4 regions of the Streptomyces sp. P3 genome follow, and region 4 is predicted to be linked to each of the others. Evidence: riboswitches for the same ligand, from Rfam matches in the RefSeq annotation. Region 4 holds a riboswitch; each other region holds the start of a gene.

What was found. A riboswitch is a leader RNA that binds a small molecule or an ion and turns the genes downstream of it on or off. The one in region 4 is predicted to bind cyclic di-AMP.
Positions count from the first base shown of each region.
Region 1: it holds a riboswitch for cyclic di-AMP, as region 4 does, so the genes downstream of both, C6376_RS00220 (M23 family metallopeptidase) here and C6376_RS10890 (M23 family metallopeptidase) in region 4, are expected to answer to the same signal.
Region 2: it holds a riboswitch for cyclic di-AMP, as region 4 does, so the genes downstream of both, C6376_RS13165 (transglycosylase family protein) here and C6376_RS10890 (M23 family metallopeptidase) in region 4, are expected to answer to the same signal.
Region 3: it holds a riboswitch for cyclic di-AMP, as region 4 does, so the genes downstream of both, C6376_RS34880 (LysM peptidoglycan-binding domain-containing M23 family metallopeptidase) here and C6376_RS10890 (M23 family metallopeptidase) in region 4, are expected to answer to the same signal.

Region 1 is NZ_CP028369.1:72,254-79,468, reverse strand. Features, by position in the region: gene C6376_RS00235 (DNA topoisomerase (ATP-hydrolyzing) subunit A) at 1-943, opposite strand, end outside; gene C6376_RS00230 (pitrilysin family protein) at 1,215-2,564, shown strand; gene C6376_RS00225 (pitrilysin family protein) at 2,561-3,949, shown strand; cyclic di-AMP (ydaO/yuaA leader) riboswitch at 4,160-4,326, shown strand; gene C6376_RS00220 (M23 family metallopeptidase) at 4,341-5,096, shown strand; gene C6376_RS00215 (GntR family transcriptional regulator) at 5,284-5,979, shown strand; gene C6376_RS00210 (HPr family phosphocarrier protein) at 6,104-6,385, opposite strand; gene C6376_RS00200 (bifunctional GNAT family N-acetyltransferase/acetate--CoA ligase family protein) at 6,564-7,215, shown strand, end outside.
Region 2 is NZ_CP028369.1:2,916,337-2,923,551, reverse strand. Features, by position in the region: gene C6376_RS13180 (DUF501 domain-containing protein) at 1-465, opposite strand, end outside; gene C6376_RS13175 (septum formation initiator family protein) at 491-967, opposite strand; gene eno (phosphopyruvate hydratase) at 1,086-2,381, opposite strand; gene C6376_RS13165 (transglycosylase family protein) at 2,938-3,642, opposite strand; cyclic di-AMP (ydaO/yuaA leader) riboswitch at 3,646-3,828, opposite strand; gene C6376_RS13160 (transglycosylase family protein) at 4,034-5,068, opposite strand; gene C6376_RS13155 (cytochrome P450) at 5,284-6,558, opposite strand; gene C6376_RS13150 (nucleoside triphosphate pyrophosphohydrolase) at 6,671-7,215, opposite strand, start outside.
Region 3 is NZ_CP028369.1:7,900,005-7,907,219, forward strand. Features, by position in the region: gene C6376_RS34860 (helix-turn-helix domain-containing protein) at 79-711, shown strand; gene C6376_RS34865 (DUF6126 family protein) at 708-830, shown strand; gene C6376_RS34870 (tyrosine-protein phosphatase) at 839-1,636, opposite strand; gene C6376_RS34875 (alpha-galactosidase) at 1,861-3,936, shown strand; cyclic di-AMP (ydaO/yuaA leader) riboswitch at 4,241-4,398, shown strand; gene C6376_RS34880 (LysM peptidoglycan-binding domain-containing M23 family metallopeptidase) at 4,403-5,368, shown strand; gene C6376_RS34885 (DUF6250 domain-containing protein) at 5,695-6,402, shown strand; gene C6376_RS34890 (SGNH/GDSL hydrolase family protein) at 6,529-7,215, shown strand, end outside.
Region 4 is NZ_CP028369.1:2,418,804-2,426,018, forward strand. Features, by position in the region: gene C6376_RS10880 (dihydrofolate reductase family protein) at 1-158, shown strand, start outside; tRNA gene C6376_RS10885 (tRNA-Met) at 230-303, shown strand; cyclic di-AMP (ydaO/yuaA leader) riboswitch at 619-785, shown strand; gene C6376_RS10890 (M23 family metallopeptidase) at 795-1,835, shown strand; gene C6376_RS10895 (aldo/keto reductase) at 1,998-2,942, shown strand; gene C6376_RS10900 (PrsW family glutamic-type intramembrane protease) at 3,018-4,475, opposite strand; gene trmB (tRNA (guanosine(46)-N7)-methyltransferase TrmB) at 4,597-5,442, opposite strand; gene lhgO (L-2-hydroxyglutarate oxidase) at 5,658-6,875, opposite strand; gene C6376_RS10915 (MFS transporter) at 7,084-7,215, opposite strand, start outside.

The DNA of each region.
Region 1 (7,215 bases), 2.3 Mb from region 4:
GACGCAGACCGTGCGCCCGGTCGGTGAGGTCCTTGACGTCGGCGATGCCCTGGATCTTCTTGGACCCGACCAGGTCCTTGATCTTGGCGATGACCTTCTCGGGGCCGACCGTGAAGGGCAGTTCGGTGACGACCAGGCCCTTGCGGCGGGCCGTGACCGTCTCCACCGCGACCGTGGCGCGGATCTTGAAGGTGCCGCGGCCGCTCTCGTAGGCGTCCCGGATTCCGGAGAGGCCGACGATCCGGCCGCCGGTCGGCAGATCCGGGCCGGGGACGAACTTCATCAGGGCGTCCAGATCCGCGCCCGGATAGCGGATCAGATGGCGGGCGGCCGCGACGACCTCGCCCAGGTTGTGCGGCGGCATGTTCGTGGCCATGCCGACCGCGATCCCGGAAGCGCCGTTGACCAGCAGGTTCGGGAAGGCGGCGGGCAGTGCGACGGGCTCCTGCTCCTGCCCGTCGTAGTTCGGCGCGAAGTCGACCGTGTCCTCGTCGATCGACTCCGTCATCAGGCTCGTCGCCGCGGCCTGGCGGCACTCCGTGTACCGCATGGCGGCCGGCGGGTCGTCATTGCCGAGGGAGCCGAAGTTGCCGTGGCCGTCGATCAGCGGCACACGCATGGAGAAGGGCTGGGCCATGCGCACCAGGGCGTCGTAGATCGACGAGTCGCCGTGCGGGTGCAGCTTGCCCATCACCTCGCCGACCACACGGGCGCACTTCACATAGCCGCGCTCCGGGCGCAGGCCCATCTCGTTCATCTGGTAGACGATGCGGCGGTGCACCGGCTTCAGACCGTCACGGGCGTCCGGCAGGGCGCGGGAGTAGATGACCGAGTACGCGTACTCGAGGAAGGAGCCCTGCATCTCGTCGACGACGTCGATGTCGAGGATCCGCTCCTCGTACGAGTCGTCGGGCGGCGGGGTCTTCGTGCTGCGGCGGGCCATCGCTGCCGGCTCCTTGCTGGGGCGTGTGACGGGATCTGATGCGGACCATTGTGGACCGTGGCACTGACAGGGCGGGCGAGGACCCGGCGTCGGCCCTTCGGCCCCGCCCGCGAAGTCGCCTCGTCCACGGCTGCCCGCAGGCTACGCGATCTCGCTCTCGGCGTATGTCGTCCGGGAACTTCGCCTCCTGTCCGCACGCTTGCATACAGTGACAGGACCGGCAGGAAAACCGCGGTTTCGACGACCGCGTCCGCGATCGGAAGGGACGTACATGCCCATGGGTCACACGGCCACAGCCCAGGCAGGCTCCGGGGGCCTGACAGCGACCGAGCACCGCCTGGCCAACGGCCTGCGCGTGGTGCTCTCGGAGGACCACCTGACCCCCGTGGCGGCGGTGTGCCTCTGGTACGACGTCGGCTCACGCCATGAAGTCAAGGGCCGTACAGGCCTCGCCCACCTCTTCGAGCACCTGATGTTCCAGGGGTCCGGCCAGGTCAAGGGCAACGGCCACTTCGAGCTGGTCCAGGGTGCGGGCGGTTCGCTGAACGGCACCACCAGTTTCGAGCGCACCAACTACTTCGAGACCATGCCCGCCCACCAGCTGGAGCTCGCCCTCTGGCTGGAGGCCGACCGCATGGGATCCCTGCTCACCGCGCTCGACGACGAGTCGATGGAGAACCAGCGCGACGTCGTCAAGAACGAGCGCCGCCAGCGTTACGACAACGTTCCCTACGGCACCGCCTTCGAGAAGCTCACCGCTCTCGCCTACCCCGACGGCCACCCCTACCACCACACGCCGATCGGCTCGATGGCCGACCTGGACGCAGCGACGCTGGAGGACGCGCGCGCGTTCTTCCGCACGTACTACGCGCCCAACAACGCGGTCCTGTCCGTGGTCGGCGACATCGACCCGGAGCAGACGCTCGCCTGGATCGAGAAGTACTTCGGTTCCATCGCCGGGCACGACGGCAAGCCCGCCCCGCGCGACGGCTCCCTGCCCGACGTCATCGGCGAGCAGGTGCGGGAGGTCGTCGAGGAGGAGGTGCCGGCCCGCGCCCTGATGGCGGCCTACCGTCTGCCCGAGGACGGCACGCGCGCGTGCGACGCCGTCGACCTGGCGCTCACCGTCCTCGGCGGCGGCGAGTCCTCCCGCCTCTACAACCGGCTCGTGCGCCGCGACCGTACGGCGGTGGCGGCCGGCTTCGGCCTGCTGCGGCTGGCCGGAGCACCTTCCCTGGGCTGGCTGGACGTGAAGACGTCCGGTGACGTCGAGGTGCCCGTCATCGAGGAGGCCATCGACGAGGAGCTCGCCCGGTTCGCCGAGGAGGGCCCCACGGCCGAGGAGATGGAGCGCGCCCAGGCCCAGTTGGAGCGCGAGTGGCTCGACCGCCTCGGCACGGTCGCCGGCCGCGCCGACGAACTGTGCCGGTTCGCCGTCCTGTTCGGCGACCCGCAGCTCGCCCTGACCGCGGTCCAGCGGGTGCTGGACGTGACGGCCGAGGAGGTGCGGGAGATCGCCCGGGCCCGCCTGCGTCCCGACAACCGCGCGGTGCTCGTCTACGAGCCCACCGCCCCCGAAGCCCCCGCCGACCAGGACGAGAACGAGGAGGCGGCCCGGTGACCGAGCTCGCCACGATGGACTTCCACCCCCAGCCCCTGGCGGGCGAGGCCAAGCCGTGGGCGTTCCCGGCGCCCGAGCGCACCGCCCTGGCCAACGGCCTGACTGTGCTGCACTGCCACCGCCCCGGTCAGCAGGTCGTCGCCGTCGAGATCCTGCTCGACGCCCCGCTGGACGCGGAACCGGCCGGTCTCGACGGCCTCGCCACGATCATGGCGCGCGCCTTCACCGAGGGCACCGACAAACACTCCGCCGAGGAGTTCGCCGCCGAACTGGAGCGCTGCGGCGCCACCCTGGACGCGCACGCCGACCACCCCGGCGTCCGCATCAGCCTCGAGGTCCCGGCCTCGCGCCTGACCAAGGGCCTCGGTCTGCTCGCCGACGCCCTCAGGGCGCCCGCGTTCGCCGACAGCGAGGTCGAGCGCCTCGTGCGCAACCGCCTGGACGAGATCCCGCACGAGCTGGCCAACCCCTCCCGGCGCGCCGCCAAGGAGCTCTCCAAGGAGCTGTTCCCGGCCACGGCCCGTATGTCGCGTCCGCGGCAGGGCACCGCCGAGACGGTAGAGAAGATCGACTCCACGTCCGTCCGGGCCTTCTACGACAAGCACGTCCGCCCCGCGACGGCCACCGCCGTGGTCGTCGGCGACCTCACGGGGGTCGATCTGGACACGCTCCTGGGCGACACCCTGGGCGCCTGGACGGGCTCCGCCGCCGAGCCCCGGCCGGTGCCCCCGGTGACCGCCGACGACGCCGGCCGGGTCGTCATCGTGGACCGCCCGGGCGCCGTCCAGACGCAGCTGCTGATCGGCCGGATCGGCGCCGACCGGCACGACCGCGTGTGGCCCGCCCAGGTGCTCGGCACCTACTGTCTCGGCGGCACCCTCACCTCCCGTCTGGACCGCGTCCTGCGTGAGGAGAAGGGCTACACCTACGGCGTCCGCGCCTTCGGGCAGGTCCTGCGGTCCGCGCCGGACGGCTCGGGCGCCGCGATGCTCGCCATCAGCGGCTCCGTCGACACCCCGAACACCGGTCCCGCGCTGGACGACCTGTGGAAGGTGCTGCGCACCCTCGCCGCCGAAGGGCTGACCGACGCCGAGCGGGACGTCGCCGTGCAGAACCTGGTCGGCGTGGCGCCGCTGAAGTTCGAGACCGCGGCGGCCGTCGCGAGCACGCTGGCCGACCAGGTCGAGCAGCACCTGCCCGACGACTACCAGGCGACGCTGTACCAGCAGCTCGCCGCGACCGGCACGGTGGAGGCCACCGCGGCGGCCGTGAACGCCTTCCCGGTGGACCGGCTGGTGACGGTTCTGGTGGGCGACGCGGCCCGGATCAAGGAGCCCGTCGAGGCCCTCGGCATCGGCGAGGTGAAGGTCGTGTCCGCCGAGTAGCAACCGGCCGCCGCGGCAACGGCACGCACGCGCAGGGGCCCTGGTCGACCGAGCGTCACCAGGGCTTCTGTTTGTCCGAATTGGGGTGGAGGTTGCCTGTCTGCTCTGTGGGATGCGCTACAAAAATCGTGATCCGTTTGAGGATTGATCCCCGCGCCGCTTAGCTTCATCCGGGCTGTCCGTCAGGCACTGCGCCGCAGCCGCGGCACCGGACAGTCATCGCCGAGTCCCCGTACGGCGCGAGCCAGGGGAGCCGGGGACCCACTTGTGAAGTCCCTGGGGTGAATCGGACGCCCGCGTGCACGCGAGGGGGTCCGTAGGAGACCTTCCTGCTCCGAACCCGTCAGCTAACCCGGTAGGCGAGAGGGAAGGAAAGGACACCCCTGACTTCATGGCGTTCACCTGCGCCACCGGGAAGCACCGCCGGCCCAGCCGGATGCAGCGCTCCACCGCTCGCGCGGTCGGCGTGGCGGCGCTCACCACCACCGGTGTGATGGCCACCGTCGCCTCCACCCCGGCCTTCGCGGCCGAGCCCACCCCCGAGCAGACCGGTCTGATCCCCGTCGTCACGGCCGGCGAGTCCGTCGCCGAGTCCGTCGCCGACCAGGTCGACGAGCAGGTCGCCGCGCAGAAGCAGGCCGCCTTCGAGGAGGCTTCCCGCAAGGCCGCCGCCAAGAAGGCCGTGGAGGAGCGCGAGGCACGCGTGCGTGCCGCCCGCGAGGCCGAGCGCAAGCGTCTCAACGCCTTCGTGCCGCCGATCACCGCCTCCTACGTCTCCACCGGCTACCAGGCCAGCAGCTCGCTGTGGTCCTCCGGCAGCCACACGGGCATCGACTTCCACGCGGCCAGCGGCACCACCGTGCACGCGGTCGGCTCCGGCACCGTGGTCGAGGCCGGCTGGGGCGGCGCCTACGGCAACCAGGTCGTCCTGAAGATGAACGACGGGACGTACACGCAGTACGGTCACCTGTCGTCCATCGAGGTGTCGGTGGGCCAGACGGTCACCCCGGGCCAGCGCATCGGGCTGTCCGGCGCGACGGGCAACGTCACCGGCCCGCATCTGCACTTCGAGGCCCGCACGACCCCCGAGTACGGCTCGGACATCGACCCGGTCGCCTATCTCCGGGGGCACGGCGTCAACGTCTGACGAATGACGGCGACAGATCGTTCGGCCCCGGCCCCTCGGCCGGGGCTTTCGCCGTTTCCGGGGGTCCGCTGTCCAAAAAATATCCCTGGATTCCGGCTCCCCGTCGGAAATTCCCGCTCATTGCAATAGAGTCACGGAACACACGTCAACCGTCGACGTTTCACGGGGATTAAGGCGGAGGTCCGTCATGCGAATTCCGGCGCACTCGGTGTGCACGGCCATCCGGGACGACATCGTCGCGGGTGTCTACGAACGCGGCAGCCGCCTCACCGAGGAACTCCTCGCCCGTCGCTACGGCGTCTCGCGTGTCCCCGTCCGCGAGGCGCTGCGCACACTGGAGGCCGAGGGCTTCGTCGTCACCCGGCGGCACGCGGGCGCGTGTGTGGCGGAGCCCACCGAGCAGGAGGCCGCGGACCTGCTGGAGATGCGGCTGCTGCTGGAGCCGCTCGGTGCCTCCCGGGCCGCCCAGCGGCGCACGGAGGCCCATCTGAAGGTGCTGCGCGGCCTGGTCCGGCTGGGTCAGGAGCGGGCCAGGAGAGGCAACAGCGAGGATCTGCGCTCTCTTGGGGGCTGGTTCCACGAGACGCTCGCACAGGCCTCCGGAAGTCCCGCCCTCTCGTCGATGCTCACCCAGCTCCGGCACAAGATCGCCTGGATGTACGCGGTGGAGGCGCCGGCCGATCCCGTGGCGTCCTGGGCGGAGCACGGCGCCATCGTGGACGCGGTGACGCGCGGCGACGGGGAGCGCGCGCGGGCTGTCACGGCGCTGCACACCGAGCGCGCGACGCTCGCGCACCGGCTGCGGTTCTCCAGGGGATCCGAGAGCGCAGACCGTGTGAGGACCTCGCAACCTCCCGTAAACATGACCGGTCTGCGGCATTAACACGGGAGCCGTATACAAAGAAGAAGTAATTCGCGGGGGATTACTCATGCTGCCCGTGAACAGGAAAAGCGAAGGGCTCGCCCGGTAATTCGGACGAGCCCTTCGCCGCATAATGCGGCGGTGCTCAGACGGTCTCGGGGAGTTCTTCGAGCCCCTCGGCGACCAGCTTCGCCAGCCGGTCGAGCGCGGCGTCCGCGCCCTCGGCGTCGGAGGCGAGGACGATCTCCTCGCCGCCCTGGGCGCCCAGGCCGAGAACGGCCAGCATGGAGGCCGCGTTGACGGGGTTGCCGTCGGCCTTGGCGATCGTCACGGGGATGCCTGCGGCCGTGGCGGCCCGGACGAAGATGGAAGCGGGGCGGGCGTGGAGGCCCTCGGCCCAGCCGACGTTGACGCGGCGCTCAGCCATGTGATGCTGCCCTTCGGTGTCTCAGGTTGTCTAGACCAGTGTTCCACACGTGAAGCGTGTGAGGGACGGTCCCTGGGTGTCCCGTCACCATGTGGCCGTCGGATCGCGGCCTCGACCCGACGTGCGTCCTCCAGACTGCCTCGCGCTGTTGTCGGAAGCGAGCCGTAGTGTGGGCCCCATGCAGAGCGCGTCGGACCGGCACGAGTACCCCGCCCACTGGGAGGCCGACGTGGTGCTGCGCGACGGCGGCACCGCGCGCGTGCGCCCCATCACCGTCGACGACGCCGAGCGCCTGGTCAGCTTCTACGAGCAGGTCTCGGACGAGTCGAAGTACTACCGCTTCTTCGCGCCCTACCCGCGCCTGTCCGCGAAGGACGTCCACCGCTTCACGCACCACGACTTCGTGGACCGGGTGGGACTCGCGGCCACGGTCGGCGGCGAGTTCATCGCCACCGTGCGTTACGACCGCATCGGCGCCGACGGCATGGCCGCCTCCGCGCCGGCCGACGAGGCCGAGGTGGCCTTCCTCGTGCAGGACGCCCACCAGGGACGCGGCGTCGCCTCCGCCCTCCTCGAACACATCGCGGCCGTCGCACGCGAGCGCGGCATCCGCCGCTTCGCCGCCGAGGTGCTCCCCGCCAACAACAAGATGATCAAGGTGTTCACGGACGCCGGTTACACCCAGAAGCGCAGCTTCGAGGACGGCGTCGTCCGCCTGGAGTTGGACCTCGAGCCCACCGAGCGCTCGCTCGCCGTGCAGCGCGCCCGGGAGCAGCGTGCCGAGGCGCACTCCGTACGGCGGCTCCTGACACCCGGCTCGGTCGCCGTCG
Region 2 (7,215 bases), 500 kb from region 4:
CAGCGCCTCGTCACCGAGCGGGTTCACGCCCGGGCCCGCGGCCAGCGAGTGGGCCACCAGGACGTGCAGGCACTTCACCCGGTCCGGCATGCCGCCCGCGCTGGGGAAGTTCCGCAGCTCCTCGATCTCGTCCCGCCGCCGGACGTAGTCCTCGTGGGCGGCCCGGTAGGCCGCGGCGAGCTCGGGGTCGGACTGCAGCCGCTCCGTCATCTCCTTCATCACGCCGTTCGCCTCCAGCGTGCCGATCGCCGAGTTGGCCTTCGGGCACGTCAGGTAGTACAGCGTCGGGAAGGGGGTGCCGTCGGGCAGGCGGGGGGCCGTCTCGACGACGTCCGGATGACCGCACGGGCAGCGGTGCGCGATCGCGCGCAGGCCGCGCGGCGGGCGTCCGAGCTGCTGCTTGAAGGCCTCGACGTCCGCGTCGGTGGGCTCGGTGCGCGGAGTGGTCGGCGGGGGCGTCTGCATGCCTGTCTTTCCATCGGTCGGTCGGTCAGTGGTCGGAGGCGTCGGACTTGTCGACCCCGTCCCAGACGTTGGAGTACCAGGGGCGGTCGGCCCCACCGAGGTCGGCGCGCGAGCGCCTCGCGGCGTCCGGGTCGACGACGACGAAGCCGGTCTCCCCCGGCAGTACGTAGTGCAGCCGCAGCCGGATCTGCTGCTCGGCGTACGCGTCGTCCTGCCAGCGCGCCTTGAGGTCGCGCAGCTGCTCGACGCGCTCGGCGGCCTGCTGCTTCTCGCGCTCCAGGTCGGCGATCTCGGCGCGCTGGGACACGTACTGGCGCATCGGGTAGGCCAGGGCCACGATCAGCGTGCACAGGACGAGCGCCAGCAGGGCCGCGCGGCCGGTGAGGCGGGAGCGGCGGGCCTGGCGCTTGGTCTGCGAACGGTAGACACGGGCCGCGGTCTGCTCGCCGAGCAGCTTGATCCTGGTCGCGGTGGAGAAACGGTCCCGGTCCTTCACGGCCATGTGCTGCGCCTCCCGTCTCCCACGTGCGTACGTCCCCGCACACGGTACGGGACCGAGTACGGGGACGTTCGTGCGACTGGCTAGGCCTTACCCCGGGTGGGGTCAGCCGTTGCCGCGCTCAGTGGTTCGCGGAGCGGAACCGCGGGAAGGCGGAGCGGCCCGCGTACACCGCGGCGTCGTCGAGGATCTCCTCGATGCGCAGCAGCTGGTTGTACTTGGCGACGCGGTCCGAGCGGGCCGGGGCGCCGGTCTTGATCTGACCACAGTTCACCGCGACGGCGAGGTCGGCGATGGTGACGTCCTCGGTCTCGCCGGAGCGGTGGGACATCATGCACTTGAAGCCGTTGCGCTGGGCCATCTCGACGGCGTCCAGGGTCTCGGTCAGCGAGCCGATCTGGTTGACCTTGACGAGCAGGGCGTTGGCGGAGCCCTCGTCGATGCCGCGGGCCAGGCGCTCCGGGTTGGTGACGAAGAGGTCGTCGCCGACGATCTGGACCTTGTCGCCCAGCTTGTCGGTGATGACCTTCCAGCCGGCCCAGTCGTCCTCGTACAGCGGGTCCTCGATGGAGACGAGCGGGTACGCGGAGACGAGCTCCTCGTAGTACTCGGTCATCTCGGCGGCCGAGCGGGACTTGCCCTCGAACTCGTACTTGCCGTCCTTGTAGAACTCGGACGCGGCGACGTCGAGCGCGAGCGCGATCTGCTCACCGGGGACGTAACCGGCCTGCTGGATGGCCTCGATGATGAGGTCGAGCGCGGCGCGGTTGGACTCCAGGTTCGGGGCGAAGCCGCCCTCGTCGCCGAGGCCGGTGGACAGGCCCTTGGTCTTCAGCACCTTCTTGAGGGTGTGGTAGACCTCGGCGCCCCAGCGCAGGGCCTCGGAGAAGGACTCCGCGCCGATCGGGGCGATCATGAACTCCTGGATGTCCACGTTGGAGTCGGCGTGCGAGCCGCCGTTCAGGATGTTCATCATCGGAACGGGCAGCAGGTGCGCGTTCGGGCCGCCCAGGTAGCGGAACAGCGGCAGGTCGCTGGCCTCGGAGGCGGCGTGGGCGACGGCGAGCGAGACGCCGAGGATGGCGTTGGCGCCGAGCGAGCCCTTGTTGTCGGTGGCGTCCAGGTCGAACATGGCCTGGTCGATCAGGCGCTGCTCGGTGGCGTCGTAGCCGACGAGCTCCGGGCCGATCTGCTCGATGACGGCGAGGACGGCCTTCTCGACACCCTTGCCCTGGTAGCGGTTCGGGTCACCGTCGCGCAGCTCGATGGCCTCGAAGGCACCCGTGGAGGCGCCGGACGGAACGGCGGCACGACCCGTGCTGCCGTCGTCGAGGCCTACCTCGACCTCGACCGTGGGGTTGCCTCGGGAGTCCAGGATTTCCCGGGCTACGACGACGTCGATGGACGGCACGAGCATCTCCTTCATGGGATGTGACGCTGAAAGTGCGCGGCGCGTGGCCTTGCGCCTAGAGCCTAACCGCCTCCGGGGCGTCGGCCACCGACCGACCGTCCCGTGGACGGACTGACCGTACACATTGTTCCTGTCCGGAACAAAGCGGCTGGGGAAAGCGGCCCGAAAGGCCGGGAAAACACCACGCGGCCCGGGAGGCCGACGGCCTGACGGACGGCTGCCTGACGGGCGGCTGCCACAGGACCCGAAGGAACGGAAGGACCGCAAGGACGGCGGCCGGGAGGCCCGGAGGCCGGAAGTGCAGCGGCCGGAAGAACGTCGGCCGGGAGGAAAGCGGTCTGGAGAACGCCGGCCGGGAGCGCGGCGGCTGGACGAACGACGGCCGGAAGAGCGGCGGCCGGGAGCGCGCCGGCCGGAAGAGCGCAAGAGAAAACCCCGTCCCGGTGCGTACGGGGGAACACGCACCGGAACGGGGGGCTCGTGGGGACGGGGGGCCGTCACGCGGTTCTCAGGGTGCCGACCTTCATCGGGAGGGCACGGTGGCCGCGTCGGCAGCCGGCTGTCACTTCAGGTGCAGCTGCTGACCCGGGTAGATGAGGTCGGCGTCCTGGACGATGTCCTTGTTCAGCTCGAACAGCTTCTGCCAGCCACCCTCGACCTTGTGCTTCTCGGCGATGGAGCTGAGGGTGTCGCCCTTGACGACCTTGTACTCGCCGTCGCCCTTCTTGACCTTCTTGCCGGTCGGGGTGGTGACCGTCTTGGACTTCTTGGCGGCCGCCGGACGGTCGGTGGAGCGGGAGCTGCTCTTCTGCTCGGTCGAGCGGGAGCTGCTGCCGCTGTCCGACGAGCCGGAGGAGCCCGAGTTCGAGGAGGCGGCGCTGCCGCCGTCGTAGGAGGCGCCGGACAGACCCTTGCCGCAGACCGGCCAGGCGCCCTTGCCCTGGCCCGCGAGGACCTTCTCGCCGATGGCTATCTGCTGGGCCTTGGAGGCCTGGTTGGCCTGCGAGGCGTACTGCGTGCCGCCGTACGCGGCCCAGGTGGAGGACGAGAACTGCAGGCCGCCGTAGTAGCCGTTGCCGGTGTTGATGGACCAGTCGCCGCCGGACTCGCACTGGGCGACCGCGTCCCACTCGGAGGCGGTGGCGGCGGAGGCGTTGCCGGCCGCCAGCAGCGGTGCGGCGATGGCGACGCCGGTGACGCCGGCCAGAGCGGCGGCACGGGTGGCCTTGGACGGACGGCGGTGCTTGCCCTTACCGGAAAACAGCATGGTGGATCCCCTCACCGACGCCTGCGAGGTGAGCTGTCGGGTTCGGGCCGTGTGAGTTGCCCGGCCACTCCTCCGCCGGAGACTTCCGCTCCGTGGAGGTGTGGCTTCACCCCAAGCCGCTCCGGTGACTTCCCGGTTCGGCACTTACCTTGGGTCCCCCGCTCCTGCCTACGGCGCTTGACGCGACGACTGTTCCCGGGCAGCCGCTGGCAGGATTCGGCGTTGCGACGGCCGGGGCTCGGGTTGCCGAGCGGTCACGACCGTAGACACGCGATCCGCGGAATTTCAAAGACGATCAGGGCTTCTGAGACTCATCCCACACTTTCACCAAAGCGGACATTCACCGCGAAGTGTGACGTGAACTCCCGCTGATTTTCTTGGGCTTTGCGCCCTATTGGACCCCTGTGTCGAGGGTCTGACCGGGAGCGATGTCGCTCGGATCGGCGCCGATGACGTCCTTGTTCTCGGCGTAGAGGGCACGCCATCCGCCGTGGAGGCCAAGGGAGTCGGCGATGGAGGCGAGGGAGTCGCCCTCCTGGACCACATAGGTGGCCGCGGCGTGCCGGCCCGCGGAGGCGGTGGACGCACCGCCCGCCTCGATGTCGGCACCCTTGGCCGCCGGCTCGTCGGCCGTGGTGCCGCGATGGCGGCCGGAGCCGAGGGAACCGGTGTCGACGAGGTTCCAGGAACCCGCCTCCTGGCCCGACTTGTCCGGGTTGACCGCTTCCGGTGTCCCCGTGGGCGAGCCGTCGGCCGCCCGCGGGCCTCCCTGACGGCCGGCGCCGTCGGAGTCGCCCGTGACGGCCGATGGTGACGAAGGGGACGAAGGTGACGCCGAGGGTGAACTCGTGGAATCACCGGACGAGTCAGGCGAGTCGGACGACCCGGTCGAACCGCTGGAGTCGCCGGAGCCGGTCGAGCCGCCGGAATCCGAGGAGCTCGACGAGCCCGACGAACCCGACAACCCCCTGGACAGGTCGGACAAACCCGAGGAGCCGGATGATTCCGACGAATCGCCCGCCACTCCGGTGTCCACGGCCAGCGCGCCGTTCTCCTTGGTGAGCCCGGAGGTCAGCCCGCACGTGCCCCACGCGCCTACGCCCTTGGCCGCGAGCACCTTCTGCGCCACGGCGATCTGCTGGTTGCGGCTGGCCAGGTCGGGGCTCGCCGCGTAGTCGAGTCCGCCGTAGGCGTTCCAGTCCTGCTGGGTGAGGCTCAGGCCGCCGGACTCGCCGCCGACTCCGTCGGCACTCCACGAGCCCCCGGTCTCGCACTGCGCCACCTTGTCCCACACCGTGCCGTCCGCGGCGCTCGCGCCGGAGGCGGCGAACAGCGGGATGGCGATGGCGGAGCCGGTCACCCCGGCCGCGACGAGCAGCGCGGGGGCCTGGCGGGGGCGACGGTGACGACCGTTCCCGGAGAGCATGCGAGGGCCTTTCTCTGGACAGCAGTGCCGGCGCGGGCGAGTGAGCTGACGCGTCGCGCTGACGAGTGAACGTATCGGCAGACGATCACTTGTCACAAGTTAATGCCGCGCAGATCACGTGAAGATCACAGACTTGAGGATCGGTCACCTTTGCTTCGCCACATGGTCACAATCCGCTGACGTCCGGTCAGACCCGCACCGCTGTGACGGAACCGTCAGACGCCGGAGCGCGGGCCGGACACCGGGGCGAACTCGACCGGCAGCGTGCGCAGGCCGCGCATGATGAGGCCGCCGCGCCACCTCAACTCGGCTGGTTCCACCGCCAGTCGAAGGTCGGGAAGCCGGGTGAGCAGAGTGGCCAGCGCGGTCTGGCCCTCAAGCCGGGCCAGCGGGGCGCCCAGGCAGTAGTGGATGCCGTGGCCGTAGCCGAGGTGCTGGTTGTCACGGCGGGCGAGGTCGAGGGTGTCGGGGTCGGTGAAGCGGGCCGGATCGCGGTCGGCGGCGGCCAGCACGACGAGGACGGGATCGCCGGGCGCGATGTCCTGGCCGCCGATGACGACCGGCTCGGTCGCGAACCGCCAGGTGGCGAGTTCGACGGGCCCGTCGTAGCGGAGCAGTTCCTCGACGCCGGTGGCGAGCAGGGCGTGGTCGCCGCCGTCCTCCGTGAGGGACCGCTGCAGGGCCTCGCGCTGGGCGGAATGGGTCAGGAGGGCGTACATGCCGTTCCCGATGAGGTTCACGGTCGTCTCGAAGCCGGCGAACAGCAGGATGAAGGCCATGGCGGCGGCCTCGTTCTCCGTGAGGTGTTCCCCGTGGTCAAAGGCGCGGATCAGACCGGAGATGAGGTCCTCGCCCGGGGCGGGTTCGGCGGGGAGTGCGGCGCGTTTGCGGTGGATGAGCTCCAGCAGGTAGCCGCGCATCTTCTTGACCGACCGGGCGACGCCTCCCCTGGGGCCCCCGCCGTGCCGGATCATCATCCCGGCCCAGTCGCGGAAGTCGTCCTGGTCCTCCTCGGGAACGCCCAGCAGGTCGCAGATGGCGTAGATGGGGAGGGGGAAGGCGAAGTCGTGGATGAGGTCGGCCCGGCCCTCGGCGGCGAACCGGTCGATCAGCCGGTCCGTCAACTCCTGCACGCGCGGCGCGAACTCGGCGACGCGACGCGGGGTGAAGGCCTTGCTCACGAGCCGCCTCAGCCGGGTGTGGTCCGGCGGGTCGATGTTGAGCAGATGCGTCATCAGCTCGGCCTTGCGCTCCCCGGGGATGCCGGTCCTGCCCCTGGCGTGGGCGGGTTCGTCATGATGTGCGGGGTTCTTGGACAGCCGGGGGTCGGCGAGAGCCTGCTTGGCGTCGGCGTACCGGGTGACCAGCCAGGCCTCGACCCCGCTCGGCAACGCGGTCCGGTGCACCGGGGCGTGCTCCCGCAGCCAGGCGTAGGCCGGGTAGGGGTCGGTGGCGAACTCCCAGGTGAAGAGCAAAGGCGCGGGCGGCACGTCGGCCGACGGCTGCCGGGACGAGTGGGCCGGGTCAGTCTGCTCGGCCGGGTGGGTCGGGTGGGTCGGGTCGGTCACTCCCCGACGGTAGCGGGCTTCCTGAGGTGTACGGTCACTCTCCCCCGCCCGAGGACGCGGACGGGGACGGGGACGGGCGGTCGGGGAGGCCTTCGGTGACCCTGATCGCGTCCCGGTAGGCCCGGGCCGCCGCCCGCAGCGCCGCCTCCGGGTCCACTCCCTCCGACTCGGCCCTGGCGGCGAGGGCGAGCAGTTCGTAGCCGACGCCCTCGGCGGTCGGCAGCGGTACGTCCAGCCCCGCCGTCCGGGCCCGCGCGGTCAGCTTCGCCGCGAGAGCCAGCGAGGGCTGGTGGAGCGGAACGCCGTCGGTCACCGAAGCCCGGCGCTTCTCGACCGCCTTCGTGCGCAGCCAGTGCTCCTTGACCTCCTCCGGTGTGGTGGCGGTGGCGTCGCCGAAGACATGGGGGTGGCGGTGGACGAGTTTGGCGACGATCGTGCCCGCGACGTCGTCGACGGAGAACGGGGACTCCTCGTCCTCCTCGGCGATACGGGCGTGGAAGACCACCTGCAGCAGGACGTCGCCCAGCTCCTCGCGGAGTTCGTCGCGGTCGCCGTCCTCGATCGCCTCGACCAGCTCGT
Region 3 (7,215 bases), 5.5 Mb from region 4:
GGGCGGCCAGGTCGGCCGGTGCTTTGCCTCTGAGGCAAGGGATTTGCCAAAGAGGCAAAAGGGGCGTCCAATGGAGGCATGAGCTCAACCGAGTCCGGGCACCCGGCGGAACAGAGCGAGGCGCTCTCCGCCGTCGCCCCGCAACTGCATGACCTGCGCCGCCGGGCCGCCCTCACCCTCGAGGCCGCCGCCCGGGCGGCCGGGCTCTCGCCCGCGCATCTCTCCCGGCTGGAGACCGGGCGGCGCCAGCCCTCGCTGCCGATGCTGCTCGCTCTCGCCCGGGTCTACGGTACGACGGTCTCTGAGCTGCTCGGCGAGACGGCCGCCGACCGGGACGCCGTCGTGCGCGCCGCCGCCATCGAGCCGACCCGCGCCGGCGGCTGGACGTACTGGCAGACCGGCGCCTCCGGGCGGGCGATGCAGGCCCTGCGGGTCCACGTGCCGCACGGGGCGCAGGGGGACATCGTGCGGGTGCACCCGGGCGAGGAATGGCTGCACGTGCTGCGCGGGCGGCTGCGGCTGCGGCTGGCGGACGCCGCGGAGCTGCTCGGGCCCGGTGACAGCGCGCACTTCGACTCGCTCACCCCGCACCGCATCGCCGCCCAGGACGCCGACGGGGTCGAGCTCCTGTTCGTACACACGCTGCTGCACAGCCCCACGGCCACGATGTGCCTGGGCCCGAACCCGCCGGAGACCGGAGTGACGTCATGAGCGACATCGAGGAGAAGTTCCCCCGCACCCTCTGGATCCGGCTGATCATCTACATCGCCGTGGGACATCTCCTCGCGGGGTTCCTCTGGCTGCTGTTCGAGGTGGGCGCCAAGCAGTAGAGGGGCCGTCAGTCCAGGAGCCGCTCGCGCAGTCGGGCGCGGGTCTCGGGGGAGACGCCGAGGCCCTGCTCCAGATAGGCGTCGACGCCGCCCCAGGTCTGCTGCACGGTCTCGAAGGCCGCCTCGAGGTACTCCGCGCGGGCGTCGAAGAGGGGGTCGAGCAGTTCCATGACCTCGGGGGAGTAGGCCGCGGCCGAGGTGGCGCTGCGGCGCACCTTGTAGCGGCGGTGCTTGGCGTTGGACTGCAGGTAGTCGTCGAGGATCGCCTCGCGCTCCACGCCCACGGCGAGCAGTGTCACCGCGACGGACAGGCCCGCGCGGTCCTTGCCCGCCGCGCAGTGCATCAGCGCCGGCACGCTGTCCTCGGCGAGCGCGTGCAGCACCTGTGAGTGCTCTGCCGTGCGCTCCGTGACGATCCTGCGGTAGGAGGAGATCATCCGGCCGGCCGCCCTGCCGTCTCCGAGGATCCCGCGCAGCTGGTCGATCTCGCCGTCCCGCACCATCTTCCAGAACTCGGCGCCGTCCGCCGGGTCCGACAGGGGCAGGTTCACGTTGCGCACGCCCGGCAGCTCGACGTCCGGGCCCTCCAGCCTCTGGTCCGCGGCGTTGCGGAAGTCGAAGACGGTGTGCAGGCCCAGGCCGGCGAGGAACGCGGCGTCCTCGTCGGTCGCGTGCGCGAGATGGCCGCTGCGGAACAGCACACCGTGGCGCACGCGCCGGCCGTCGACGGTCGGCAGACCCCCCACGTCCCGGAAGTTGCGCACGCCGGCCAGCTCGGGCTCGGTCGACGGGATCTGCTGCGTCACGGGGGCTCCCTCCCAGTCGGTCCGCGTCGGCGCGGCTCGTGGTGGCCGACAGGACCTCCTCGACCATACGACACCGGTCGTCGGGGCAACGGGGCGACCGCAGGCCGCCCAGGTCGGACGTCCGCCCAGGTGGGGCGTCGTCCGCCGGAAGTTGCCCGACGGGCGGACCGCGTTCGATGATGTTGACGCTTGATCGCACCTGTTCGTATCAGTGGGGGTTTTTGATGCCCGAGATCGCCGACGCCGGCCGCACCTGGGTCCTTTCCGGGCCCACCAGCAGTTATGCCCTCCACCTCACCGAGGCGGACGAACTGGTCCATCTGCACTGGGGCCCGGCCATCGCCCTCGCCGACGCCGAGGCCCTGGCCGCGCTTCCGTGGTCGGAGCGCGGGGCGTCCTTCGAGTCCCCGCTCGACGGCCGTGAGGAGTACCCGGTCGAGGGTGGCCCCCGGTTCGTCCGGCCCGCCCTGTCGGTGCGTACCGACGAGCGTCGCGGCACCGAGTGGACCTTCGAGGCGCACGAGCGGGACGGCGACGAACTGCGGCTGCGCTTCCGGGACAACGGACTCGCCGTCACCCTGCACTACCGGATGCGCGGCGACGTCGTCGAGCGGTGGACGACCCTGCGCAACGAGGGCGAGCAGCCGCTGGAGCTGCTCCGCGCGGACTCGGCCACCTGGACCCTGCCCGAGCGGGACGACTGGCGGCTGTCGCAGCTGCACGGCCGTTGGGCCGCCGAGTCGCGGCTCGCGCGCACCCCGCTCGGCCACGGCGAGACGGTCATCGGCAGCCGTCGCGGCCACACCGGCCACCAGCACCTGCCCTGGGTCGCCCTCGACACCGACGCCATCGAGGAGCGCGGCGAGGTCTACGGCTGTGCCCTCGGCTGGTCGGGATCCTGGCGGATCGCCGTCGCCCGGCTCCCCGACGCGCGCGTGCAGATCACCGGCGGCGCCGGGTACGACGACTCGGGCCTGCTGCGTCTCGCGGCGGGCGACTCCTTCACCACGCCGGTCTTCGCCGGCCTGTGGAGCGACGCCGGCTTCGGCGGGGCGAGCCGCGCCTGGCACGCCTACCAGCGGGCCCATGTCGTCCCGGACGCCGAGCAGGACCGGCCGGTGCTGTTCAACTCCTGGGAGGCCACCTACTTCGACATCTCCGAGGAGCAGCAGGCGACCCTCGCCCGGCGCGCCGCGGCGATCGGCGTCGAGCTCTTCGTGGTGGACGACGGCTGGTTCGGGGCCCGCACCGGCGACCACGCCGGGCTCGGCGACTGGCAGCCCAACCCGGACCGCTTCCCGAACGGGCTGAAGCCCCTCGCCGACTACGTGCGCGCCCTCGGCATGCAGTTCGGCATCTGGGTGGAGCCCGAGATGGTCAACCCGGACAGCGACCTCTACCGGGCGCACCCGGACTGGGTACAGTTCCAAACAGGACGAAAGCGGACGGAGTTCCGTAATCAGCTCATGTTGAACCTCGCGCGTGAAGACGTCCGGGAATACCTCTGGGAACAGCTGGACGGGCTCTTGTCCAGCGCGCCGATCGACTACGTCAAGTGGGACTTCAACCGCTGCTTCACCGACGCCGGCTGGCCGGACGACCCCTACCCGCAACGCCTGTGGGTGGACCACGTACGGGCCCTGTACGGCCTCCTGGACCGGCTGCGGGCGGCCCACCCGGGCGTCGCCTTCGAGTCCTGCTCGGGCGGCGGCGGACGAGTCGACCTGGGGATCATGAGCCGCACCGACCAGGTGTGGACCTCCGACAACACCGACCCGCTGGACCGGCTCGACATCCAGCACGGCTTCAGCCAGATCCACCCCGCCCGGGTCATGGCCGCGTGGGTCACCGACAGCCCCAACACGCAGCTCAACGGGCGGGTCAGCTCGCTGCGCTTCCGGTTCGTCAGCGCGATGGCCGGGGTGCTCGGCGTCGGCGGGGACCTCGCCGAGTGGAGTGAGGAGGAGCTCGCCGAGGCCCGCCGGTGGGTGGACCTCTACAAGGACATCCGGACGATCGTGCAGCAGGGCGACCTGTATCGGCTGCGTCCCCCGGCGGGCGGCCTGAGCGCCGTCCAGTACGTGCTCGGCGACGAGACGGTCGTCCTCGCCTGGCTCCAGGCGCAGCGGTTCGGCGAGCCCGTTCCGGCGCTGCGGCTGCGCGGACTCGACCCGACGGCGTCGTACGAATGCCGTGAAACTGGTGAAATCCACCGAGGTGCGGTGCTTCTGCATCACGGAATGGGCACGGGGCTGCGAGGCGACCTTGATGCGACGGTTATCCGACTGCGTCGCATCTGAGGTTTCTGTCCGAATTGGATTCTTCGTTCCAACTCGCTCTGGAACAGGAAAAGCTGGAGAAGCGTCACGTGAGCAGCGTCATATCCGTGACCGTACGTCGCCCGTCATGTTCACGTAATTCATGCGGATTTCCAGGGTGCTTGCGCCGAAAAGGCTGTTCTGATTCACGGAGCGTGACCGGGAATTCAGGCGGCGGATCAAGATAAAAGCCATCACCGTGCAACCTCTGCTTGTCCCTGTGCGTCCCGGTCGCTTACGTTCCACACCAATCCGGACGGACGCCCAATCCTGCCGCCGCCCGGAATCCGCACACTCACCCGTACACGGCAGGAGCGGGGGACCCACAGGCATCACCGCCTGTTCCGGTCCCGGAACAGGCTCGGGGTAAAGCCGCGTCCCGACGCGGCCGGACATCTCCAGTCCGCACCCGACAGCTCACCTCGCAGGCGCCGGAGAGGAATTCGTCATGCCCGCGAAGGGTAAGCACCGCCGTCCCAAGGCCCAGCGCCTCACCCGTTCCATAGCCGCCGCCGGAACCGGTGGTGCCGCGCTCGCCCTTCCGTTCATGGCCGCCTCCGGCGCCCACGCGGCAACTCCGGAGTCCGCGCCCCAGGGCGTCTCCCGGGCCGTCGCGCAGACGGTTTCCCAAAAGGCCGCGCCGACCGCTCCGGTGACCCGGAAGTCCGCCGCCACGACCTACACCGTGCGCTCCGGCGACTACCTCTCGAAGATCGCGGCCGAGCAGCACGTCGGCGGCGGCTGGAAGAAGCTGTACCAGGACAACCGTGAGGCCGTCGGCGCCGACCCCTCGCTGATCCACCCCGGCCTCAAGCTGTCCATCGGCGCGAAGGCCGCGTCCGGCGCCCCCAAGTCGTCCGGTTCGTCGTCTTCTTCGTCCTCGGCGCACTCCTTCGCGAAGTCCTCGAGGTCCGCGACGACCTCGAAGTCCCCGGAGGCGTCGAAGTCGTCGTCCTCCGGGTCCTCCGCGAAGGCGGCCGCCCAGGCCGCCGAGAGCAGCGCGAGCGGCTTCACCCTGCCCGTGTCCGGCGCGACCGTCGGCACCCCGTACCACCAGTCGGGCAGCATGTGGTCCAGCGGCTACCACACCGGCGTCGACTTCGTCGTCCCGACCGGCACCTCGCTGAAGGCCGTCGCCGCGGGCACCGTCGTCTCCGCGGGATGGGGCGGCGCCTACGGCAACCAGGTCGTCATCAAGCTGAACGACGGCTACTACGCCCAGTACGCCCACCTGTCCCAGCTCTCCGTCTCGGCCGGCCAGACCGTCGGCGCGGGCCAGCAGGTCGGGCTCTCCGGCGCGACGGGCAACGTGACCGGACCGCACCTGCACTTCGAGATCCGCACCACGCCGGACTACGGCTCGGACGTCGACCCGGTCGCCTACCTCCGCGCCCACGGCGTCTCCGTCGGCTGACACCGCCGACGCCCCCGCGCCCGACACGCAGCCCGAGGCCGGACCCCGATCGCACGATCCGGGGCCGGCCTTCGGCGTGTCCGGCGTGCGTGCGTCACGGACACCGCCGGCTCCGCTCATTCATGATCGTTCGATTGCGGTCCTGTGGCGTGTCCGGTCGCACCGTCGACAGGCGAGGCCGATACGGACACAGTGGTCCGGTCAGACGGCAAGCGCTTTCGGCGTCGGCCCGGGACCCGACGGACGCCGACCGGGCGTCTGCGCGGGGCCCGCCGCACACCGAAGCCGCCCCGCCGCCCCGGTCCCACCCGAAGGAGCCGCATCCCGTGACGACGACGCGCAGAGCATTCGGCACACTCGCCGCCTCCGCCGCCCTGGCCGCCCTCGCACCCGCGACGACGGCGAGCGCCGCGCCCCGCCGCCGGCGGCTCCTCGCCCACGACGACTTCCGGCACGGGCTCGGCCGGTGGGCCGTCGAGCGGGAGCAGGGCGGCACGGTCGCCGCCTCCTGCGGGAGCCTCGAGATCGACGTGCCCGCCGGCGCGACCGTCTGGTTCACGCGGCGGCTCGACGGGCCGTACGTCCTCGAGTACGTCGCCACGCCCGTGTCCGCCGGCGGCCCCAACGACCGCGTGTCCGATCTCAACAACTTCTGGAACGCCGTCGACGTCCGTTCCCCGGACGATCTCTTCGCCACCCCGCGCGGCGGCGCCCTCGCCGAGTACGACCACCTCACGACGTACTACGTGGGCTACGGCGCCAACGGCAACACCACGACCAGGCTGCGCCGTTACGTGGGCGAGCCGGGTGTGCGCCCGCTGCTGTACGACTACACCGAGCCGCTGCTCGTCGCGAACCGGCCGCACCACGTGCGGATCGTCTCCGACGGCTCGGTCGTCCGCTGGTGGAACAACGGCCGGCTGGTGTTCGACCACACCGACCCGGAGCCCTACACGAGCGGCCACTTCGCCTTCCGCACCACCTGGAGCCACTTCCGCATCAACGACTTCCGCGTGTGGTCCCTTGTTCCCTGATTGGCAAATTCTTTAGGCGTGGCTTTTCTCACCGACCGTCAAGCCCTGCCTACGGTCGCGTAGGTCACATTCGAAGGTGAATGATGATCTGCCGTGGCAGACGATTCGAAGAGTGACAACAGATCAGTGATCGGGTCGTACGTGGCGGTGGGGGACAGCTTCACCGAAGGCGTCGGCGACCCCGGCCCCGACGGGGCGTTCGTCGGCTGGGCCGACCGGTTCGCGGTGCTTCTCGCGGACCGGCGGCCCGAAGGCGACTTCACCTACGCCAACCTCGCGGTCCGCGGAAAGCTGCTCGACCAGATCATGGAGGACCAGCTCCCCAGGGCGGTGGAACTCGCCCCGGACCTGGTCTCCTTCTGCGCGGGCGGCAACGACATCCTCCGTCCCGGCACCGACCCGGACGAGGTCGCCGAGCGTTTCGAGCGCGCGATCTCGTCCCTGACCGCCGTCGCCGGCACGGTCATGGTGACCACCGGCTTCGACACTCGTGGCGTCCCCGTGCTGAAACACCTGCGCGGCAAGATCGCCACCTACAACGGGCACGTCCGCGCCGTCGCCGACCGGTACGGCTGTCCCGTGCTCGACCTGTGGTCCCTGAAGTCCGTGCAGGACCGCAGGGCCTGGGACGGCGACCGGCTCCACCTCTCCCCGGAGGGGCACACGCGGGTGGCCCTGCGCGCCGGGCAGGTCCTCGGCCTCGACGTGCCGGCCGATCCGGAGCAGCCCTGGCCGCTGCTGCCGCCGCGTGGCGCCCTCGACGTACGGCGCGACGACGTGCACTGGGCGCGCGAGTACCTGGTGCCCTGGATC
Region 4 (7,215 bases):
ACGCCGGCGTGCGCCGGGTGGTCACGGCGTGGCGCGAGCCCGACACCTTCGTGACGGCGGCGGACGGGACCGGCATGCTGGCGGCCTCGGGCGTCGACGTCCTTGTGCTGCCGGAGTACGAGGAGCGGGCGAAGGCCCCGAACCGGCACCTGGTGTGAGGCCCCGGCCGGGCCGCGACAAAGCCTGGTGCTGGGCGTCCCCCGGATGACGTACACTGGAGTCACAACGACGCGGGGTGGAGCAGCTCGGTAGCTCGCTGGGCTCATAACCCAGAGGTCGCAGGTTCAAATCCTGTCCCCGCTACTGAAGGCCGAGGGCCGGAATCCGAAAGGGTTCCGGCCCTCGGTGCGTTCGTCTCCATGGCGTGTCCACGCCCCTTCGTGACCCTTCGTGACCGGGTGGCCGCCCTGTGCGCCGTGCCTGGGCGGCCGCGTCTACGCGTGTGACTGGTGAGGCGCCCGGAACGAGGGTCAACTCGCCCGTTTTTCACCGCTGCTGGCCAGAAAGTCCAGGCCGGAATTGTTGTTGATCAAGAAGAACGGCTTGGAAACGCACCCCCGGGTCTATTAACGTTCGATAACGCAGCGCGGCCGTCCCAGCCGACACAAGAGTCGGCTCCGTGCGCACGCGCCGAATCCCGCAAGGGAACCGGGGAACCACCACCTTGGGGTGAATCACGCGGAAGCCTCCGTGAACTCGCAGAGTCCACGGCCGGTATACGCGCGTAGGAGACCTTCCGACTCCGAACCCGTCAGCTAACCCGGTAGGCGACGGAAGGAAAGGAGCGCGCCCGCGTGGCGTCCAACCCGCCTGCCCCCGAGGCCCCGTACGCGCCGGTCCAGCCCCCCACCGAGACCTTCGGCTACGGCGGCTACCGCACCGACGAGGGCCCCTGGGAGGAGTGGAACCCCACCGCGGAGTCCATTCGCCCGGTACGCGGCAAGCACCGCGTCGCCAAGCAGCGCGGCGGCGGATTCGCCCGCAGCTCCACCGTCCTCGGCGTCGGCGTCATCGCCGCCGTCAGCGCGGGCGGGATGGCCAGCGCCAACACCGGCAAGGCCCCGGTCTCCATCTCCATGCCGGACCTGCCGGGCGTGGGCTCGCTGATCTCCGACGACAAGCCCGCCCCGGAAGCCGCGCCCGCCCTGGCGAGCTTCGGCTCCGAGGCCGCCTTCGACACCGACGCCGACACCGACGTCGACCAGAGCGTCGCCGACGCCGGCGAGGCCCTGCGCAGCCGGATCATGGCCCAGGCCGAGTCGCAGAAGACCCAGGTCGAGGTCAAGGCCGCCGCCGCGGCCGCCAAGGCGAAGGCCGACGCCGTCGTCAAGGCCGAGAAGGAGGCGCTGGCCAAGGCCGCCGCCGCGAAGAAGAAGGCCGCCGAGGAGGCCGCCGCCAAGGTCGAGGCCGCGCGTCTTGCCGAGCTGGCCAAGCAGTACACGCTGCCGACCTCCTCGTACACCATCACCTCGACCTTCGGCCAGGCCGGCTCCCTCTGGTCCTCCGGCTACCACACGGGTCTGGACTTCGCCGCGCCGACGGGCACGCTCATCAAGGCCGTCCACAGCGGCACCATCACCGAGGCCGGCTGGGCCGGTTCCTACGGCTACCGCACCATCCTCACCCTGGACGACGGCACCGAGCTCTGGTTCTGCCACCAGTCGTCGATCAGCGTCAGCGTCGGCCAGAAGGTCGCCACCGGTGACGTGATCGGCCGCGTGGGCGCCACCGGGAACGTCACCGGAGCCCACCTCCACCTCGAGGTCCACGCGAACGGCGACGCCGACGGCATCGACCCGGCGGCCTGGCTGCGCAGCAAGGGCCTCAACCCCTGAGCCGTCCCTCGAGGAGGCCTGAGCCGTCCCTCGAGGAGCTCTGAGGACCATCGAGCAACGGCAGCCCTGACGGCCACCCCCGACGTCAGGGCTGCCGCTTGTTCACCTGTTCTTCGTGTCACGCGAGGAATGGCGTGCCTGCCGCGTCCGTTGAGACGAAGCATGACTTCTCTGCGCACCCTCGGTTCCTCGGACCTCGAGATCTTCCCCCTCGCCCTCGGCGGCAACGTCTTCGGCTGGACCGCGGACGAGGCGGCCTCCTTCGCCGTCCTCGACGCCTACACGGCCGCGGGCGGCAACTTCGTCGACACCGCCGACTCCTACTCCGCGTGGGTCGAGGGCAACGGCGGCGGCGAGTCCGAGACCGTCATCGGCAGGTGGCTGAAGGCCCGCGGCAACCGCGACGACGTCGTGATCGCCACCAAGGTCAGCCAGCACCCCGACTTCCCCGGTCTGTCCGCGGACAACATCAAGGCCGCCGCCGACGCCTCCCTGCGCCGTCTCGGCACCGACCACATCGACCTCTACTACACGCACTTCGACAAGACCGAGGTGCCCGTCGAAGAGATCGTCGGCGCGCTCGACGAACTGGTGAGGGCGGGCAAGGTGCGGCACATAGCCGCCTCCAACATCTCGCCCGCACGCCTTCAGGAGTCCCTGGAGTTCTCCGACCGCGAGGGCCTCGCCCGGTACGTCGCCGTACAGCCCCACTACAACCTGGTCTCCCGCGACACCTACGAGGGCGGCCTCCAGGACCTCGCCGCCCGCTTCGGCCTCGCCGCCGTCCCGTACTTCGCGCTGGCCTCCGGCTTCCTCACCGGCAAGTACCGGCCCGGCACGACGGTCGAGAGCGCCCGCGCCGGCGGCGCCGCCAAGCACCTCGACACGGCCCGGGGCCGCAGCGTCCTCGCCGCGCTGGACGAGATCGCCCGCGCCCATGACGCCCAGGTCGCCACGGTCGCCCTGGCGTGGCTCGCCGCACAGCCGACGGTGGCCGCTCCGATCGCCTCCGCCCGCACGGCCGAGCAGCTCCCGGCGCTGATGGCGGTGGCCGACCTGGAACTGACCGAGGCGGAGGTCACCCGCCTGACCCAGGCATCGGCGTGACCTGACCGGCGCGTCCGGGCTGTCGGCCTGACCGGCTCGGCGCGTCCGGTGCGTCGGCCCGCGTGGGGCGTCCGGCTACTGGTGGGGGTTGGCCGCGGGGTGGGGGCCCGGCGGATACCCGTATCCGTGCCCGTGTCCGGGCGGGTTGCCGGGCTCGTACCCGTACCCGTACCCGGGTGTGTGGCCGTTCCGGTGGCCGTATCCGGGGGCGGGCGGCCGGCCGCCGTAGGTCGGGCTCTGGCCGTACGCCGGTCCTTGCCCGTATCCCGGGCCCGGGCCGTACGCCTGGCCCTGGCCGTACGCCGGGCCCTGGCCGTACCCGTACGTCCCGTACGTCGGCCAGGGCGGCGGGGGCATCCGCACCGGAGGGGCCGTCATGCGGGCCGCGTGGTCCAGGGCGGGCCGGGCGACGTCCTTGCGCCGCCACAGCTCGTTCAGCAACTCCCGTTCGCGGACCAGGAAATCGGCGCCTGCCCGCCCCTGCCGGCCGCGGTGGCGCAGGAACGCGAGGGATGTCGCGTACGCCTCGTACTGTGCCACGACACGGGCCGCGGGCCTGCCGAGGTGACGTCCGGCGTACACCCTGGCCAGCCGCCGGGCCCGCATCGAGCCGAGCGCGAACGGTTCGGCCGGCGCGATCCAGCCGGCGGCCGCGTAGACGGGCAGCTCCTCGCGCACCGTGCGCAGCTCGCGCTGGCGCGTCCACACCACCAGCCAGGTCAGCAGCCCGAACGCGGGCACCATGATCGCCGCGTACACCGCGAGGAACCCGAGTTCGCCGAACGACGAGGAGCCGTTCCACAGGGCGTGCATGCCCATCGCGAGGAGCAGCCCGGACAGCGGAAGCAGCACGCGCCGTGCGTGCCGGCGCTCCCCGGAGAGCGCGGCGACGCCGAAGCCGATGCCGGTCAGGACGGTGAACAGGGGGTGCGCGAACGGCGACATGACGACGCGCACGAAGAAGGTCGCGGCGGTGACGGAGGCGATGCCGCTGTCGCCCGTGAGCTGGTCGGTGCCGAAGGCGGTGCCGAGGTAGAGGATGTTCTCGGTGAAGGCGAAGCCGGTGGCGGTGATGCCGGCTATGACCACGCCGTCGACGATCCCGGTGAAGTCCCGCCTGCGGAAGAGGAAGACGAGCAGGACGGCCGCGGCCTTGGCGGACTCCTCGACGACCGGCGCTATGACGGTCGCGCCCAGGGTGTCCGCGCCGGACGGGTCCGCGGTCGCGGTGGCTATCCATCTGGTCGCGAAACTGTTGGCGATGATGGCTATGAGCGCCGCCGCGCACGCGCCCCAGGCGAAGGCGAAGAGCAGGTTCCGCCACGGGCCGGGTTCGACCCGGTCGAGCCACCGGAAGGCGGCGACGAGCAGCGGTACGGGCAGCACGGCGAGCCCCAGCCCCACGAGGAGGCCCTCGGTGCCGGTCTGTTCGCGGACCAGGGCGAGGATGACCAGCCCGGACAGGGCGAGCAGGGTGATCAGCGCGCCGTACCGGACCCACCTGTGCTGCCACCAGTGAGGCTGCCGGAGCACACCGCCCTCGGGCTCGCGGCCGGGGTGCGGCGGCTGCGGCGGACTGGGCGGAAACGGGGAACTGATGGCCACGGCATCGACCCTAACGAGGGAGGGGACTGTGGTGGAGGGAATTGTTCGGTCAGTGATCCCCGTGCTGGACGCGATGCTGTACGCGCCGGAACAGCAGATCGTTCACCACGTGACCCTTGTCCAGCCCCTGACCCTCGAAACGGGTCAGCGGCCGGAAGTCGGGCCGGGGCGCGAACCCGCCGTCGGCCCGGGTGTTCTCGAAGTCGGGGTGCGCGGTCAGCACCTCGAGCATCTGCTCCGCGTACGGCTCCCAGTCGGTCGCGCAGTGCACGAGCGCGCCGGGCTTCAGCCGTGTCGCCGCCAGGTCGAGGAACTCCGGCTGGATCAGCCGCCGCTTGTGGTGGCGCTTCTTGGGCCAGGGGTCGGGGAAGTAGACGCGCAGCCCGTCGAGCGAGTCCGCCGGCAGCATCTCGCGCAGCAGGATGATCGCGTCGCCGTTGGCGACCCGGACGTTGGTCAGCGCGTTGCGGTCGGCGAGGCTGAGCAGGTTGCCCTGACCGGGCGTGTGCACGTCCACCGCGAGGATGTCGGTGCCGGGGTCGGCGGCGGCCATCCGCGCGGTCGCCTCACCCATGCCGAAACCGATCTCCAGCACGACGGGACGCCCTCCTGCGCCGAACAACTCGGCGAGGTCCACCCCGCGCCCGTCGATGTCCAGCCCCCACTTGGCCCACAGCCGCTGCAGCGCGTCCGCCTGCCCGGCCGTCACCCGGCTGCGCCGGGGCTGGAAGCTGCGGATCCGCCGCTCGAAGTGTGAACCGGCGGGATCGGCCCGCGGCCCGTCGGGGAACCGCGGCTCCCCCTTGGCGCGGGTATGCCGAACAGCCTCCCCCGGGTGGTGCTCACCACGCGGGGAGGACGGGGGGACATCGGGAACGCTCACGGAATCAGCCACAGTGGGGTCGATTTTACGGGGCTGTCCACCGTCCCCCGCGCGAGCGCCCGGGGCCCCGGTGATCCACCCCGCTTCCCACGGGTACCCCGCCGGATCCCGGGCCGGTCACTCCCGACCGGGGTCGGTCGCCCCGGCCGCCGCGTTCCGCACGACATGCGGCTCCCTCAGACGTCGGTCAGGGGCACGTGTCGGTCAGGGCAACGCGTCGGTCAAGGTCACGTGTCGGCCAGGGCGCCCAAGGCTCTGCGGGCCACCTCGCGGCCGATCGGGAGGGAGGCCGTCGCCGCCGGTGAGGGGGCGTTCAGGACGTGGACCGTCCGTGGACCCTCCCGGATCAGGAAGTCGTCCACCAGGCCGCCGTCCCGCAGGACCGCCTGCGCACGGACGCCGGCCGTCGTCGGCACCAGGTCGTTCTCCTCCACCGCCGGAAGCATTCTTCGAACGGCGTCCACGAAGGCGCCCTTCGAGACCGACCGCCGCAGCTCACCGAGGCCGTACCGCCAGTGCCGGCGGCCCATCCGCCACACGCCCGGCCACGCCGCCGTCGCCACGGCCTCCCGGGGACTCACGACGCCCCAGCCGTATCCCTCCCGGGCCAGCGCCGGCACCGCGTTGGGCCCGACGTGCACCCCCCCGTCGATGCCCCTGGTCAGATGCACGCCGAGGAACGGGAAGGCCGGATCGGGCACGGGGTAGACCAGCCCGCGCACCAGCTCCGGCCGCGCCAGTTCGTAGTACTCGCCCCGGAACGGGACGATCCGCACCTCCGGCTCGTCGCCGGTCAGCCGGGCGATCTCGTCGCAGTACAGCCCGGCGCAGTTCACCAGCACCCGCGCCCGTACGACGTCACCGCGGGCGGTGAGCACGGCCACCCCGCGCTCCGGCCGTCGGTCGATCCGCACCACGCGCGCGCCGTACCGGATCTCCGCCCCGGACGCCTCACCCAGCTGCTGGGCGACGGCCGTGTAGTCGCAGACGCCGGTCGTCCGCACGTGTATGGCGGCGAGCCCCTGCACCTCGGGCTCGTACTCCGCGATCTGGGCGGCGCCCAGTTCCCGCACGGTGATGCCGTTCTCCCGGCCGCGCTGGACGAGCCCGTGCAGCCGGGGCAGCTCGGAGCGCTCGGTGGCGACGATCAGCTTGCCGGTGACGGCGTGGGCGATGCCGTACTCCGCGCAGAACTTCGTCATCTCCGCGGCACCGCGCACCGCGTACCGCGCCTTCAGGGTGCCCGGCCGGTAGTAGATCCCGCTGTGGATGACCCCGCTGTTGCGGCCGGTCTGGTGGCGGGCCACCCCCGGCTCCTTCTCCAGCACCGTGACCCGCGTGCCCGGCGCGGCCCGCGTGATCGCATACGCCGTGGCCAGCCCCACGATGCCGCCGCCGACCACGAGCACGTCACAGTCGTAATCGATCTTCGGCACGTGCACCACCTCCCGGCTTCGATAGTGCACTGCGCCACTGACAATCTCTTCAAACCCGACGCGGGCCGGTACTCCTCGGTAGCCCGGGAACTCGCGCGGCCGACCCCCACGCGCCCACGGATCAAATCGGCTGAAAGCGCCGGAAACGCACCGAGTGACCGTGACCGAAGTCACGGCCGGGCGCGACCGACCAGGACCCCCGCTCCGCGCGCAGCGCTCAGGCGGGGGTCATGAGTAACGGCCGCGCCCTCTCCCGCAGCTCCACCACCCGCGGCTCGTCGCCGTAGGGCTCCAGCCGGTGCAGCAGGTCCTTGACGTACTCCGTGGTCCGGGCGGACGAGATGCGGCC